3 regions of the Stenotrophomonas sp. 1L-E-5-B-C3 genome follow, and region 1 is predicted to be linked to each of the others. Evidence: predicted binding sites of a transcription regulator. Region 1 holds the regulator's gene; each other region holds the start of a gene.
What was found. The regulator FliA, encoded in region 1, starts transcription of late flagellar genes. The targets are predictions, from matches to a motif close to TAAAGTTTNNCNNNCNNNGGCCGATAA.
Positions count from the first base shown of each region.

Region 2: the regulator FliA is predicted to act here: its motif matches at 2,489-2,515, upstream of AC0Z6F_RS13935 (methyl-accepting chemotaxis protein).
Region 3: the regulator FliA is predicted to act here: its motif matches at 3,207-3,233, upstream of AC0Z6F_RS09190 (methyl-accepting chemotaxis protein).

Region 1 is NZ_JBXAWS010000026.1:15,848-20,916, forward strand. It holds gene AC0Z6F_RS21140 (chemotaxis protein CheA) at 1-759, opposite strand, end outside; gene AC0Z6F_RS21145 (protein phosphatase CheZ) at 762-1,367, opposite strand; gene cheY (chemotaxis response regulator CheY) at 1,367-1,759, opposite strand; gene AC0Z6F_RS21155 (RNA polymerase sigma factor FliA) at 1,817-2,560, opposite strand; gene AC0Z6F_RS21160 (MinD/ParA family ATP-binding protein) at 2,557-3,444, opposite strand; gene flhF (flagellar biosynthesis GTPase FlhF) at 3,431-5,059, opposite strand.
Region 2 is NZ_JBXAWS010000010.1:39,075-44,143, forward strand. It holds gene AC0Z6F_RS13930 (hypothetical protein) at 1-249, shown strand, start outside; gene AC0Z6F_RS13935 (methyl-accepting chemotaxis protein) at 336-2,459, opposite strand; gene AC0Z6F_RS13940 (L,D-transpeptidase family protein) at 2,695-3,657, shown strand; gene AC0Z6F_RS13945 (M23 family metallopeptidase) at 3,662-4,333, shown strand; gene AC0Z6F_RS13950 (hypothetical protein) at 4,269-4,937, opposite strand.
Region 3 is NZ_JBXAWS010000005.1:268,646-273,714, reverse strand. It holds gene AC0Z6F_RS09205 (bifunctional diguanylate cyclase/phosphodiesterase) at 1-419, shown strand, start outside; gene AC0Z6F_RS09200 (hypothetical protein) at 707-1,213, opposite strand; gene AC0Z6F_RS09195 (hypothetical protein) at 1,668-1,883, opposite strand; gene AC0Z6F_RS09190 (methyl-accepting chemotaxis protein) at 1,988-3,178, opposite strand; gene hflD (high frequency lysogenization protein HflD) at 3,344-3,958, opposite strand; gene mnmA (tRNA 2-thiouridine(34) synthase MnmA) at 3,955-5,069, opposite strand, start outside.

The DNA of each region.
Region 1 (5,069 bases):
CAGTTCGCCGATCAGGTTGACGATCGCATCCAGGCGCTTGGTATCCACGCGCACGGTGTGCTCGGCTTCGGCCAGTGGCTTGGCGGGCGGCTTGGCCGCCGGAGCGGGTGCGGCCGGACGCGGCGCGGGCGTCGCTGCTGCCGCCGGCACTGCGGCGACCGGTTTGGTGCCGGGTGCGGCGCCACCGTGAAGCTGGTCGAGCAGGGCTTCGAATTCGTCCTCGCTGATCAGGCCGTCGTCGGCCTTCTTCGCGGCCGCGACTGCGGTCGGGGCGTTGCCGCCATGCAGCTGGTCGAGCAGGGCCTCGAACTCATCGTCGGTGATCAGGTCACTGCCACCGGTGGTGGGCGCAGCGGCGGCCGCCGGCGTGGCGGTGGCGCCACCGTGTACATCGAACTGCGCGATCAGCTCGGGGGGCGCGTAGCCCGGTTCGGTACCCGAGGACACCGCATCCAGCATCGACTGCAGGTAATCCAGCGATTGCTGGGCGGCATCGAAATGGTGGGCCTGCAGCACCGCCTGGCCGGCGCGCGCGGCGCCGAGGGCTTCTTCGGCGGCATGGCACAGTTCAACCATGGCTGTCACGCCGAGGAAGCCGGCGCCACCCTTCAGCGTGTGGTAGCCGCGGAACACCGCATTGAGCTGTTCGCCGTCCTGGGGTGCCTGCTCCAGCGACACCAGCTGTTCGCCCAGGCGATCCAGGATTTCCTGCGCCTCGATGATGAAATCGGCAGTGATGTCGTCGGATACCGCGCTCATGCTTACAGCCCCAGGTCCGACAACAGGTCGTCGGCGTCGTTCTGCGAGACCGCGTGGCGGTCCAGTCCCTTCAGTGCCGGCCCGGCCAGTTCCGGGTCGGAGCGATGCTGTTCCGGCGGCAGGCCGAGTGCGCCGAAGCCTTCGTGCACGCGGCGTACGATGCCGACCACGCGACGGATGATCTGCCCGGTCAGGTCCTGGTAGCTCTGGGTCAGGGCGATCTCGGTCAGGTTGTGGCGGATGCGCTCGAGCTGCGCGTCCTGGCCCGGCTGCAGGCCTTCGGCGCGCAGCTGCTCGGTCAGGCTGCGGCATTCCTCGGCCAGGTCCAGGGTGCGGTGGGTGGCCTGTTCGGTCATCGCCACCACGTGGTCCAGGCGCGCACAGGCGTCGTCCAGTTCGCCGGCTTCATCGGGCACGGTCGGCAGTTCACCCAGCGCCTGTCCCAGCTCGCGGGCCAGCCGCGATAGGCCGCTCATCATCGGCTGCGTGCGCAGCGCGACCAGCCCGTCGATGCGCTGCCGCCAGGCGGCTTCGTCACCGGACTCCAATGCGTCCAGGGCTTCCTGCAGGCGCAAGGCGAGGGCGTTCCTGTCGACCGTGGTATCCATCAGGCGCTGGCCGCCAGGCGTTCGAAGATCTTGCCGAGCTTCTCTTCCAGGGTCTGCGCAGTGAACGGCTTGATGATGTAGCCGTTCACCCCGCTCTGGGCGGCTTCGATGATCTGCTCGCGCTTGGCTTCGGCGGTGACCATCAGTACCGGCAGTGTCTTCAGCTTGGCATCGGCGCGGATCGCCTTGAGCAGTTCGATGCCGGTCATCACCGGCATGTTCCAGTCGGTGACCACGAAATCGAACGGCTGGCTCTGCAGCAGCGACAGCGCGGCATGCCCGTCCTCGGCTTCGGCGGTATTGGTGAAGCCCAGATCGCCCAGCAGGTTCTTGACGATCCGACGCATGGTCGAGAAGTCGTCGACGATCAGGATGCGCATGTTCTTGTTCAAAGCAGAGTTCCTTTGTTGTTCAGTCCGGGCGGCCGGGGGCAGCCGCCTCGGGCATGTTCATTCTTCGAGGCCGGCGTCCGCCGCCTCGAAAATCTTCAGTCGGCCACGCAGGCGCAGCACCGCCTGGCCGTGGATCTGGCAGACCCGCGATTCACTCACGCCAAGCACCGCGCCGATCTCCTTCAGGTTCAGCTCCTGCTCGTAGTAGAGCGACAGCACCAGCTGCTCGCGCTCGGGCAGGTGGCCGATGGCCTTGCCCAGCTCGCGGCCGAACTCGCCGCGTTCCAGCACCTGCTGTGGGGTCGGCCCGCCCTGGGTGACGGTGTCCAGCTCGCCCTGGTCTTCGATGCGCGACTCCAGGCTCAGCACCTGGCCACGTGCGGCGTCTTCCATCAGCCGCAGGTACTCGGGCAGCGGCATCTCCATCGCCGCGGCAACTTCGGTGGCGCTGGCGGCGCGGCCGCTGCTCTGCTCCAGGCGGCGGATGGTGGCGGCGGCATCACGAGCGCGGCGGTGGACGGAGCGGGGCACCCAGTCGCCACGGCGGATCTCGTCGATCATCGAGCCGCGGATGCGGATCGACGCATAGGTCTCGAACGAGGCGCCCTGGTCGGCGTCGTAGCTGCGCGAGGCTTCGATCAGGCCCATCATGCCGGCCTGGATCAGGTCATCGACCTCGACGCTGGCCGGCAGGCGCGCGGCCAGGTGGTGGGCGATGCGCCGCACCAGGTCCGAGTGCTGGGCGATGACTTCGTTCGCCGCCGAGCGCTGCACTTCCCTGTACTGGGCTGCGCCTTTCATGCCGTCACCCCACGCTGCTTGAGGATGCGTTCGAGGAAGAACTCGACGCCGCCACGCGGTTCGGTCGGCGCCTGCCAGCGCGCGGTACGGCGCGCGATCTCGGTGATGGCCAGCGCGGCCGGGCTGGACGGATAGGCCTTCACCACCGGCTGCTGGCGCTGCACCGACAGGCGCAGCCAATCGTCCTGCGGCACGCAGCCCAGGTAGTTCAGCGAGACATCGGCGAGGAACTTCTCGCAGACACGGGTCAGCTTCTCGTACAGCACTCGGCCTTCGTTGGGGTCGCGCACCATGTTGGCCACCACCTGGATGCGGTCCACGCCACGTTCGCGCGACAGCACCTTGATCAGTGCGTAGGCGTCGGTGATCGAGGCCGGCTCGTCACAGACCACCACCACGGTGTCCTGTGCGGCCTGGCAGAAGGTCAGTACGCCATCGTTGATGCCGGCGGCGGTGTCCACCACCATGATGTCCAGCTCGCGTTCCAGCTCGGAGAACACGTTGACCAGGCCGACGTGCTCGGCCGGGGCCAGCTCGGCCATGTGGCGGCGGCCGGACGCGGCCGGGACCACCAGCACGCCGTTCGGGCCTTCGACGATGACGTCATCCAGCGAGCAGCGGCCGGCGACCAGATCGGCCAGGGTAAAGGTGGGGTTCAGCCCCAGGATCACGTCGATGTTGGCCAGGCCGAGATCGGCGTCCAGCAGCAGCGTGCGCTTGCCCATGCCGGCCAGCGCCACGGCCAGGTTGGCGGACACATTCGTCTTGCCCACGCCGCCCTTGCCGCCAGTGACCGCAATGGTGCGCACAGGGCCGAGCGGCTCGCTGCGGGTGGCCGACAGCGGGAAGGTCTTGGTCAGCTTGGCGTACTCACGCGACGGCATGGTTCAACTCCGGGTTGCAGGGCATATCGGCCGCGCGGCGCAAATCTTCAAGGCGAAGTACGAGATTGGCTGCACTGGCCCGGTGCAGGTCCTCCGGAACGTCCTGGCCGTCGGTCACCCAGGTGATCGGCAGGGCGTGGTCCACGGCCACCGACAGGGCGTTGCCGAAGCGGCCGGTCTCGTCCAGCTTGCTCAGCACCAGGCCCTGCAGGTTGGCCGCGCCGAAGCGGCGGACCACCTCGTCCATGTCGCCGAAGCTGGTGTTGGCCGGCAGCACCAGCAGGGTGCGGACCTGGCGGGCGGCACGCAGCCACTGCAGCTGGGCGGCCAGGGCGCGGTCGCGCGGGCCCAGGCCGGCGGTGTCGATCAGCACCAGCTTGTAGTCCTTCAAGCGTTCCAGCAGCTGGTCCAGGTCGGTGCCGCTGTTGGCCTCGTGCACCGCGATGCCGAGCTGGCGGCCGTAGCCGTACAGCTGCTCACGCGCACCGATGCGGGTGGTATCGGTGGTGACCAGGGCCACGTCACGCGGCGCGTGCTTCTCGGCGAAACGCGAGGCCAGCTTTGCGATGGTGGTGGTCTTGCCGGCGCCGGTCGGGCCGACCAGGGCGATTACGCCGCCTTCCTCCAGCGGATCGACCGGGGCGATCGGCAGCTTGCGCGAGATCAGCCCCAGCATCAGGCCGCGGCCGCGGTGGGCCTCGGTCTCCAGCGGGATCTGCATGGCCACGTCGCGGGCTAGGCCGGCGTCGAAGCCGTACTCGTCCATCAGGTCCAGCGCAGTGGCGCGCACCGGGCAGCCGCGCAGGCGCTCGTCGGTGAAGCGGTTCATTTCGCGCTCGATCACATGGCGCATGCCGGCCACTTCCTGGCGCAGCTGTCGGATCTCGGCATCGTCCTGGGCGACCACGGTCAGCACCGGGGCCGGTGCAAGGGTCGGTTCCGGGGCGGTGTCGATGGTTGCGTCCGCCAGCGACGGTTCGTCGGCGAAGGTCTGCGACTGCGCGTCGGCCACAACGCTGGCCGGCAGCGGCGGCGGCTGCACGGCCGGGGCCGGGCCTTGCTGGTGCTCGGCATGCGGCGGATCGATCTGGAAGCGGGCACGGTTGGCCTTCGCGATCGCGGCGGGTGTGGCGGCAGCGTCGGCGACGGCATCCGCGAACGGGCCGAAGGCCTGTTCCGCACGCGCCGGTTCGTTGACGGCAGCGCGCGCCAGGGTTGCGGCGAAGCCGGTGCTGCCGCGGGTCGGCACGATCTCGTCGGCGCTGTCCAGGGTGCGGCCGGTGGCACCGACGGCAGCGCGGGCCAGCGCGGCAACGGCCGAGGTGGTCGCAGCCACCGGCTCTGGTGCCGGGGTGGCACTGCGGCGACGGGTCACAGCAGCGATCACCGCATCGGCAGCGTTGCGCGGCTTCGGTGCCGGCGGCGGGGCGATGTCACGACGCGAGGCTTCCAGTGCACGCTGCACGGCGCTCTCGTCGTAGTTGGCGGCGGCGACGATCTCGATGCCTTCCTCGATCCGGCGGTTGGACAGGATCACGGCGTCAGGACCATGTTCCTTGCGCACCAGGTTCATGGCCGAGCGCATGTCGGCGGCGACGAATCGTTTGATTTTCATGCTGTGGTCA
Region 2 (5,069 bases), on a different contig from region 1:
GTATGCGCACTCTATCTCGCGTTGACCACTTGGCTGGTGCTCGATGCCCAGGCCAACAGCGACCCCAAGAGCGCCTACATCCTCATGCAGCTGCCGGTGATGCTGCAGACCGCAGCACTCAACGTCATCGGCATGGGTGGGTGGCTATCCGGAAAGACCTGGACGACCGTCTACCTGCTGGTGATGCCCCCTACCCTGGTCGTGCTGTATGCGGTGGGGGCCATGCTCGGCAGTGTTCTTGAACAATGATGGCGGTGTGTCGGCCTGTCTGAGCAAGCAATGGGAATACGGCCGCTCAGGGCGGCCGTATTCCTGTCACGGGTTCAGCAGTCTGCTCAGGCTGCGCGACGCGTCACGGCGGAAGCTGCTGCGCCTTCCACCTTGAACACCGACACCGACGTGGTCAGTGCATGCGCCTGTTCTTCCAGTGCGCGGCTGGCGGCAGTGGCTTCTTCCACCAGCGCGGCGTTCTGCTGGGTCACCTGGTCCATCTGCACCACCACCTGGTTGACCTGCTCGATACCGGCGGCCTGTTCCTTGCTGGCCGCAGCGATATCGCTCATCAGCTGGGTGGTTCGCGAACTTGCCTGTGCCACGCGCGCGATCGCGGCTTCGGATTCAACGGTCACTGCCAGGCCACTCTTCACCTTGGCAGCGGCGTCTTCGATCAGTTCCTTGATCTCCTTGGCGGCGACACCGGCACGCTGTGCGAGCGTGCGCACTTCGCTGGCAACCACGGCAAAACCACGGCCCTGCTCGCCTGCACGCGCGGCTTCCACTGCAGCATTCAGCGCCAGGATGTTGGTCTGGAACGCGATGCCGTCGATCACCGTGGAGATTTCCGAGATGCGTGCCGAGGACTGGTCGATCTCGCCCATCACCGATGCCATCTGCGCCATCGCCTGCTCGGTCTCGCGTACGGCGGCACCGGCGGCATGCGCTTCACTGTCGGCCTGACGCGCCAGCTCGGCGTTCTGGCGCACGGTGGAGGTCAGTTCCTCCATCGATGCAGCAGCCTCTTCCAGATTGGCTGCCTGCTGCTCGGTGCGGCGCGACAGGTCGTTGTTGCCGGCGGCCAATTCCTGCGCCGCGTTGTTGATGCTGTCGGCAGCCACCTGGATGCCCTGCACGATGCCGGTCAGCTGTGCGGTGGTGGTGTTGGCATCGTCGCGCATGCGCGCGAACACTCCGTCGTACTCGCCGTCCATGCGTGCGGTCAGGTCGCCGTGCGAGATCGCGCGCAGCACGTCGGAGACATCGGCGATGCTGGCCTGCGAACTGGCCATCATGCCGTTGAGATGTTCGACCATCGCCTTGAACTGGTACTGGAACGCAGCGGCGTCGCCACGCATGCTGAAATCACCGGCGCGCGCGGCGCGAGCCAGCTCATCGATCTGCGCGTTGATCACCATCAGGCTCTGCTTCACTGCGGCCAGTGTACGGGTCAGCGTGCCCTTCTCGCCCGGGTAATCCGGCAGGTCGCGGCTGAGGTCGCCGATGGCGTAGCGCTGCATCACCTCGGCCATCAGCAGCTCCACCTGCACGTGCGATTCGACCAGACTGTTGGTGGCCTGCACCATGCGGCCGAAGTCACCGGGGAAGGCGCTGGCGTCCATGCGATAGCGGATCGCACCGGCCTCGTGCTGCTCGGCCATCTGCAGCTGTGCGCCGATCGCCGCCTGCACGCTCTGGCGCACGCTGGCCATGGCTTCACCCAGCTGAGTCAGTTCATCGCGGCCACCAAGGCGGAACTCCTGGTCCAGCTGTCCCTTGGACAGACGCTCGGCCAGGTTCACCGCGCGGGCCAGCGGACCGGTCAAGCTGCGGCCGATCATCACCGAGGCACCGATGCCCACCAACAGCGCGACGCCGCCCAGCACCAGCAGCTGCAGCAGGCTGCGCTCGCCCAGGCGGATTGCCTCGGCGGCGGCATCACGGCTTTCCTTCTCCTCAAAGTCCACGCCATCGGACAGCGCCTTGTTCCAGCCATTGGCCGCTTCCTGCACCGGGCCCAGGGTCAGCGCCACGGCGCCCGGGTAGTCACCCTGCTCCATCAGTTCGCTGGTCTGCTTGTTGAGCGGGCGCGCAATGGCACGCTTGGCGGCGATGGTTTCGGCAATGGCCTTGCCGTCGGCGTCGCTGGGCAGCGCCTGGTAGGCGGTCCAGCTGGCCTCGTAGCGCTTCACCAGATCAGCGATGCGCTGCTCGTCGTGGCCACGGTCTTCACCCTGGCGGATCAGCATCTCGCGGCGCACCACCATCATCTGGTTATTGGCATCGAGCATCTGCGACAACAGGCGCACCTTGGCCACGCTGACGTCGACCACCTGCTGCATCGCGCGCTTCTGCACGACACTGGCGGTGGCGCCGGTGGCCACCACGGCGGCAACCAGCAGCAGCAACAGGCCAAAGCCCAGCCCAAGACGCCAGGCAACCCTGACGTTCCTCAAGTAGTTCATGGGGGTATCCAAAACGGGGGGATGTGCCCTTATCGGCGGCCCGGCAGGCAATCTTGATCGCCGTCCGTCGACGGCGTCGGCCACCGTTCACCTTGGTGAGCCCCCGGCGCAGCAGCACCTGCGCGCTGGACACAGCTGCAATACCCATGGCTACTCATGCGGGCATCAGATCCCTTTCACGGTGGCTCGGCGGCTGCTGCGGGCAAGGTGGTGGCGTGACCTGCTGGAGATCCCAATGCCCTTGCTCGTGTCCCGATCCACCCTGCTCGCTCTCTCGCTGCTGGCGTCGCCAGCCTTCGCGCAGGCGCCGCCGCCCGAACTACCCGCCCCCATTGCCGAGAAAGCCGGGCCGGATGTGGCCCCGCGCTCCGCCCTGCACGCCCAGGTGCTGCTGGATCGCGCGAATTTCTCCCCTGGCCAGATCGATGGCGAAGTGGGCAGCAACCAGCGACGCGCGGTGTCGGGTTTTCAGGCGGCGCATGGGCTGACCGTAACCGGTGAACTGGATGACGCTACCTGGAAAGCTCTGCAGGCCGATACGATCGCGCCGCTGGTCAGCTACACGCTGACTGCTGAGGATGTCGCCGGCCCGTTCCAGCCCATACCGAAAGGACCCGCCGCCCAGGCCAAGCTCAAATCGCTGGGCTACGGCAGTGTGGAAGAAGCCCTGGGCGAACGTTTCCACTCCTCCCCTGAGCTGCTGAAGGCGCTCAATCCGGGCATAGATCTGGCCAAGGCAGGCAGCCGCATCCAGGTACCCAACATCGCCCCGGCGTCATTGCCGAAGGCGGCGAAGATCGTGGTCGACAAATCCGACTCCACGCTGCAGTTGCTCGATGCGCAGGGCAAGGTGATTGCACAGGTGCCGGTGTCGTCCGGCAGCCAGCACGACCCGTTGCCGATCGGCGAATGGAAGATTCTGGGCATGTACCGGGATCCGCCGTTCCACTACAACCCGAAGCTGTTCTGGGATGCCCGCAAGGGCGAAAAGAAGGCCACCCTGCCACCGGGTCCGAACAATCCGGTCGGGCGGGTCTGGATCGATCTGTCCAAGCCGCATTACGGCCTGCATGGCACGCCCGAACCCGGCCATGTGGGCAAGACCGAATCGCATGGCTGTGTGCGCATGACCAACTGGGATGCAGTGCGCGTGGCCGATGCAGTCGATACCTCGGTACCCGTGGTGATGCAGGAGTGAGCCGATGCGTCTTTCGCAGCTGATCGTGCTGGGTGTTCTGTTGGGATTGGGTGCAGGCTGGTGGTTGCACCGCGATGCGAGTGGGCCGGTAGCCGCCTCGCTTCCGGAAGCACCGCCGGGGGCCGCTGCGACGGTGAAGGAACCAGTAGCGCCTCGCGCAACAGCCCCACCCGCCGCCACCGCGCCGTCGGCCACGCAGACTGCGGAAGTACCGTCCGGGCTGGTGCTGCCCGTGCAGGGCATCCCAGCCTCCCAGCTGCGCGACACGTTCACCGATGCACGCAGCGAGGGCCGCGTGCACGATGCCATCGACATCATGGCCGATGCCGGTACGCCGGTAATCGCGGTGGCCGATGGCACGGTGGAAAAGCTGTTCGACAGCGAGCGCGGTGGCTTGACGATTTACCAGTTCGAGCCCAGCGGGCGCTGGTGCTACTACTACGCGCATCTGCAGCGCTATGCCGATGGCCTGGCCGAAAAGCAGATCATCAAGCGCGGTGAGGTGATCGGCTACGTCGGCAGCACCGGCAACGCCAATGCCGAGGCTCCGCACCTGCACTTCGAAATGCACGTGTTGGGCCCGGAGAAGCAGTGGTGGAAGGGCGAATCGATCAATCCGTATCCGCTACTGAAATCGGCTGCTTCGATGCCCGACGCTGCCAACGCCGCAAGCTGATGGTGAATACCGCCAAGGCAGCCCCCGGAATCAGCAGGAACAGCGCGGCCACCTTCCAGAAAAAGAACGGCCACAGCCACACATAGTCCAGGTCGGTCAGCTTCAGCACGTCCATCGGCGGCAGCAGTTCCACCGAGGCCGCGCGACCGGCCAGCGCCGGGTCGACCTCCAGCACAGTCAGCCGCAGCCAGGAACGGCCGCGCGGCAGCGCATCCCCTCGGCCATAGCCGAAGTACGAGGCGGCAAATCCAGCAGGCTCAACCGATTCCAGCGCGCGGGTGATGCCGGAGCCCGGCGCACCCGAACGCGTGTCGGCGCGGAAGTCGGTCTGATCTGTCGGGGTTTCCGCGCGCAGGAGTACCTCAGGATCGATCACCGTAGCAGTACCGTCATCCGCATAACGCAGGCGCAGCCTCAGTTGGTCATCAATGAAACGGTAGACCTTGATCTCGGACGTAGTACCCGGGTTCAGCACCAGAGGCAGGACCTGCGTGCGTGAGGCCATGTGGTTGGCGATGGCGCCCAGCGCCAGCACCATGCAGGCGATGCCCCACAGGCTCCACAGCACCCACAGGGTGATCCGCACTACTGTCTCGCCCTTCACGCTGACATCCTGGTTATCGCTCTGCTTCTCGCTGGCTGTGCCGACACACTAACGAAAAAGCCCCGCGTTGGCGGGGCTTCTTCTTTCAGCGACGCCGGGCATGGCCCGGCGCTACCAGTGCGGCAGCGTTGC
Region 3 (5,069 bases), on a different contig from region 1:
TGATCCGTGACACCGACATTCTGCGGCATTGCTTCGACGTGCTGGAACGGCATGGCGTGCCATTGGCGGTGGATGACTTTGGTACCGGCTTCTCCAATCTGAACTACCTCAACCGTTTCCCGGTGGGGCGCCTGAAGATCGACCGCAGTTTCGTGCAGGGCATGCTGCATGACTCGGGCACGGCCGAAGTGACCCAGGCCATCGTGCACCTGGGTCACGCACTGGGCATGAAGGTAGTGGCCGAGGGCGTGGAAACACACCAGGAAGAAGACATGCTGCGCCGCCAGGGCTGCGACGAGATCCAGGGCTACCTGTACTCGCGCCCGCTCAGCCCGCGCGACCTGGCGCAATGGTTGCGACAGCAGCACGCCGCGCCAGGGCGCACCGATGCTGCCAGCGAGGCCGTGCTGGCACGCTGAGGGTAGCGCCGGGCCATGCCCGGCGGGATCGCCGCACGCCGACGCACCGCTCTGGTAGGTGTCGACCTTGGTCGACACGAATGCCTGCGCTCGCGATCATCCACGCACAGCGTGGATCTACTGACGGCGCCGGCTCTGGTGGGTGCCGACCGTTGGTCGGCACTGATGCCTGCGCTCGCGATCATCCACGCACAGCGTGGATCTACTGACGGCGCCGGCTCTGGTGGGTGCCGACCGTTGGTCGGCACTGATGCCTGTGCTCGCGATCATCCACGCACAGCGTGGATCTACTGCAGCTTGGTAACCATTCGCTGCGGAAATTCGGAGCGAATTCGTGCGCGCACTGCTTCCACCACATGTGCATAGCGTCGGCGCTGGATGAAATAGCCCATGTAGAACAGCAGCAGCGCCACCAGCATCGGCGACGCAGCTGGCCGGATGAGGATGATCGGCACCAGCATCAGTGTCAGGCCCAGCGCGAACCAGCTGCACCGCCCGACCACCCGCACCTCCCTGCGTCGGACGTCGATCACCACCCGCCCGCGCATCAGCGGAAAGTAGCGACCGCCAAAGCTCGGTGTGAAGCTCTCGCGAAAGGCGATACTGCCGTCCGGCAGCGCGCGGAACACCAGGCGCAGCCAGGCATCGGCCGGCAGATCATGCTCCAACCCAGCCAGCGAAAGCTGCGCCAGCTCTGCCGGCGTAGCGGCGATGCGCTGATTGAACAGGACGATGCCGGTGCGGAAGAAGAACGGCGCCCACAGCACCAGCAGCAGGACTTCGATCAGCAGCAATGCAATCAGGGCGATGGCCATCGGTCTTCCATGAACGGGACCGGCGCATCATGTCACAGCGGCTGCGGAGACTGCGGATGCCGCCTTTTCAATGGATCCACGCCCTGCGTGGATGATGTCAGGACTGTTCGCAGCACTGTGGCGCGCACGTCCGAAGAAGCGCAGAGAGCCAGCAGTCCCTCTGGTTCAATCCTCTTCCACCAGATCGCTGAGATCCAGAATCTGCGGATCAACACTGTGCGCGACGATGCTTCGGATCATTCCGGGTCTGGGCCGAAGTGAATAGGCTCGCATCGTGTGGATGGGATTGAACTCCAGCCACGGGCAGGATGAGTGCCCCACGATAACCGGCATCATGCGACGACACCCCGTGTCCAGCCGTAGGTGGCATGGGCGGATCATGCCATGGGTTTGGAGGGGGTGGTGGTGAAGGCCATCCACGCATGACGTGGATCTACTGCAGGGCTTCGCCGTCCAGGCCCAGATCCCACGCCAGACCCAGCAGCGCGTCGTCCGCCCGTGACGGGCCAGGACGCGCATCGGCCAGCTGCTGCAGTTCGCGGATCTCTTCGCGGGCCACGTCTTCCAGCTGCTGCAGCTGCTCACGCACGCTCGCGTTGCGCGGGCGGTCGTTGTCGGCCAGAGAGGGCAGGGCGCGGATAACGGTCATGGTGCGCGTAGAGGATGCATCCAACGGCGGGTTACAGGCAAAGGCCCCGGACGAACCGGGGCCTTGCGGGCTGCCGGCAGCGGCAGCGGCAGCGGACATCAGGATCAGAACAGCTCGACGGTGCCAGCGCCCATGCTCTGCTGGGCGACCGGCTTGTGCGGCGGGCGTTCCCATTCGCTGCGCAGTTCACGAAGGCGGCTGCCGGTGCGCTGCAGGGCGGTGGCGATCTCTTCGTCGAACACGCCGCCATTGCGGTGCAGCAGTTCCTGCAGGGCCACCGCTTCGCGGTTGATCGCGGTCAGGCGGTCCAGGTGGGTGTGCACGCCGCCCAGCGCCTGGGTGGCGATGTCTTCGAACTGCAGGGCGCGGACGGCTTCGGCCACGCTGCCATCGATCGAACGGGCGCAATCGGATACTTCGCGCATGCCATCGCCCAGCGACGCGTTGATCTGCGCCACGTTATCGAGCATCGCCGCCGCTTCCTGACGCGCTTCACGGGAGCGGTCCATGTCACGCGAGGCCATGTGCGAAACCGTCTCGCGGACCTTGGCGATGGCGTCCTTGGAGCTGTGCGCCAGCTTGCGGATCTGCTCGTTGAACGTGGTCGAGCGCTCGGACAGGTTGCGCACTTCGTCGGCGACCACCGCGAAGCCACGACCGGCTTCACCGGCACGCGCGGCTTCGATGGCGGCATTCAGGGCCAGCAGGTTGGTCTGGTCGGCGATCGACTTGACGTCTTCCAGCAGCGCGAAGATGCCATCCAGGTGCTGCGCCATCTGGTCGATGTGCTGCACGGTGGTGCTGCTCTGGCCGCTCACCTGTTCCAGCGCTTCCACCAGCTGTTCCATGCGGTTGCTGGCGTGCTGGGCAAAACGGGCAACGTCGAGGCCGGCGCTGCCTTCGTCACCGGCGCGGTCGACGATGCGCGACAGGGCCTGGCTCTGCTGGCGCGACTTGCGGTTCATCGCATCGAAGCTGCCACCCAGGCTGGAGACGGCTTGGCGGATCAGGTCGCGGGCGCGTTCCACTTCGCCACGTGAACCGTCGATCTCGTTGCCGACGAAGTTGCGCAGCTCGGTCAACAGCTGGTCCTGCTCGCGCAGGACACGGGCGTGTTCCGGGGAGCGGTGCGCCTGGGCGCGGGTGGTCCACCACGCAAAGCCGAGCCAGCTCAGCGTCATCGTGGTCAGGATCGCCCAGCGCAGGGCGGCCGGCCATTCGAAACCGATGGCGAAGGGGAGCAGCAGGGTCAGAGCCAGGGGGGCGGCCAGACGGATGAAAATGCGTGAGTACATGGACGTTCTCGGGAGGTGCACGGAGGATGTATCGGCCGTACCCCCTTTCTCTTTAACGTCGATATGCCTCGAAGTGCATTCTGAATGCGCCGGTTTTCCGGCGCTGCCGGGGGCGTTCGGGGTCAGGGCTCTTGCCGAGCCGGAAAGGGATCCGCCCCCACACCCTCACGCCAGCTGGCGGTCCACAGCCTCGATCATCGCCTTGCGGCTGAACAGGAAGTCCCAGTAGCTGCCGCCCAGCTGGCGCCAGAGCACCGCAGAGCGCACGGCGGCCAGCAGCAGGGCGCGGATCTCGGCGACCACGCCGGCCTGGCCCAGGTAGTGCGGATTGCCCTGGACCATCACCCGCGGCTTGAGGTGGCTGATGGTGTCGGCGTACAGGCCGCCCAGGTTGGCCAGTACGTCCGGGTGACCGCTGTCGCCCAGTTCGGCGGCCTGGCGCTGGGCGCGCTCGATGCCCGAGGCGACCTTGTTCACGGTCTCGCCTTCCTGCACGAAGCGGCGCTCCAGCTGCAGCACTGACAAGGCCAGCTTGGGCAGGATCGGGTCCTGGCCCTGGCTGCGGAAGTAGTTGTGCAGCAGGCGCAGGCCGGCCTTCAGCGCATGACGGTCACCGAACACCTCCTGCGGCGAGGACGCATCGACGCGGAACACGCTCTCCACGGCAGTGCGAACGGCGGCGGCGTCGGAATGGCCGGTATCGGCGATACGGCGTACCTGCTGCAGGGCCTGGGCAATGCCGGCCAAAGCCAGAACGCGGTCGTCGACAGTGAAACTCATGCAGCGATTACCTCAAAAGGAGAAGGGGTGGTGCGCAGGCGCTGTTCCAGCGGCGCATCGGTGGCGGCGATCACCGCGCCACCCAGGCACACGTCGCCGTCATACAGCACCAGCGACTGACCGGGGGTGACGGCGCGCTGTGGGCGCGCGAAGGTGACCAGTACGCTGCCATCGTCCAGCACCTCGACCGTACACGGCTCGTCGGGCTGGCGGTAGCGGGTCTGCGCGGTGCACTCGAAGCGCCGTGCCGGCGGCGCGCCGGCAATCCAGTGCGCGGTCTCCGAGCGCAGGCGGTTGGACAGCATCCACGTGCTGTCGCGATCCTGGTCGACGTACAGCACGTTGCTGGCCACGTCCTTGCCGACCACGTACCACGGCGCCGCAGGGCGGCCACGCACGCCGCCGATGTTCAGGCCCTCGCGCTGGCCCAGGGTGAAATAGAACACGCCTGGATGCTCGGCAATCACGCTGCCGTCGGCCGGGTCGAGGATCTGCCCGGGCTTGGCCGGCAGGTAGCGGCCAAGGAACTCGCGGAAGTCGCGCTCGCCGATGAAGCAGATGCCGGTAGAGTCCTTCTTGGCGTGGGTCGGCAGGCTGACGTCACGCGCGATCCGGCGCAGGTCGGTCTTTTCCAGGTCGCCGATCGGGAACAGGGTCGCTGCCAGCTGCTGCTGGCCCAACTGGTGCAGGAAGTAGCTCTGGTCCTTGGAGCGGTCGGCGCCGCGCAGCAGCAGCCACTGGTGGCCGCGCTGGGCCACCCGCGCGTAGTGGCCAGTGGCGATGCGCTCGGCGCCCAGCTCGCGGGCGGCATCCAGGAAGTGCTTGAATTTCACCTCGCGGTTGCACAGCACGTCCGGGTTCGGGGTGCGGCCGGCGGCATACTCGGCCAGGAAGTGCTCGAACACGCCCTGCCAGTATTCGTTGGAGAAATCGCGGAAGTGGAACGGAATGCCGAGCAGGCCACACACGGCCACCGCATCACGGCGGTCGTCCTCGGCGCGGCACTCGCCGCTGCCGTCGTCGGCCCAGTTCTGCATGAACAGGCCGGCCACGGCTTCGCCCTGCTGCACCAGCCGCCAGGCAGCGACCGAGGAATCGACGCCACCAGAGA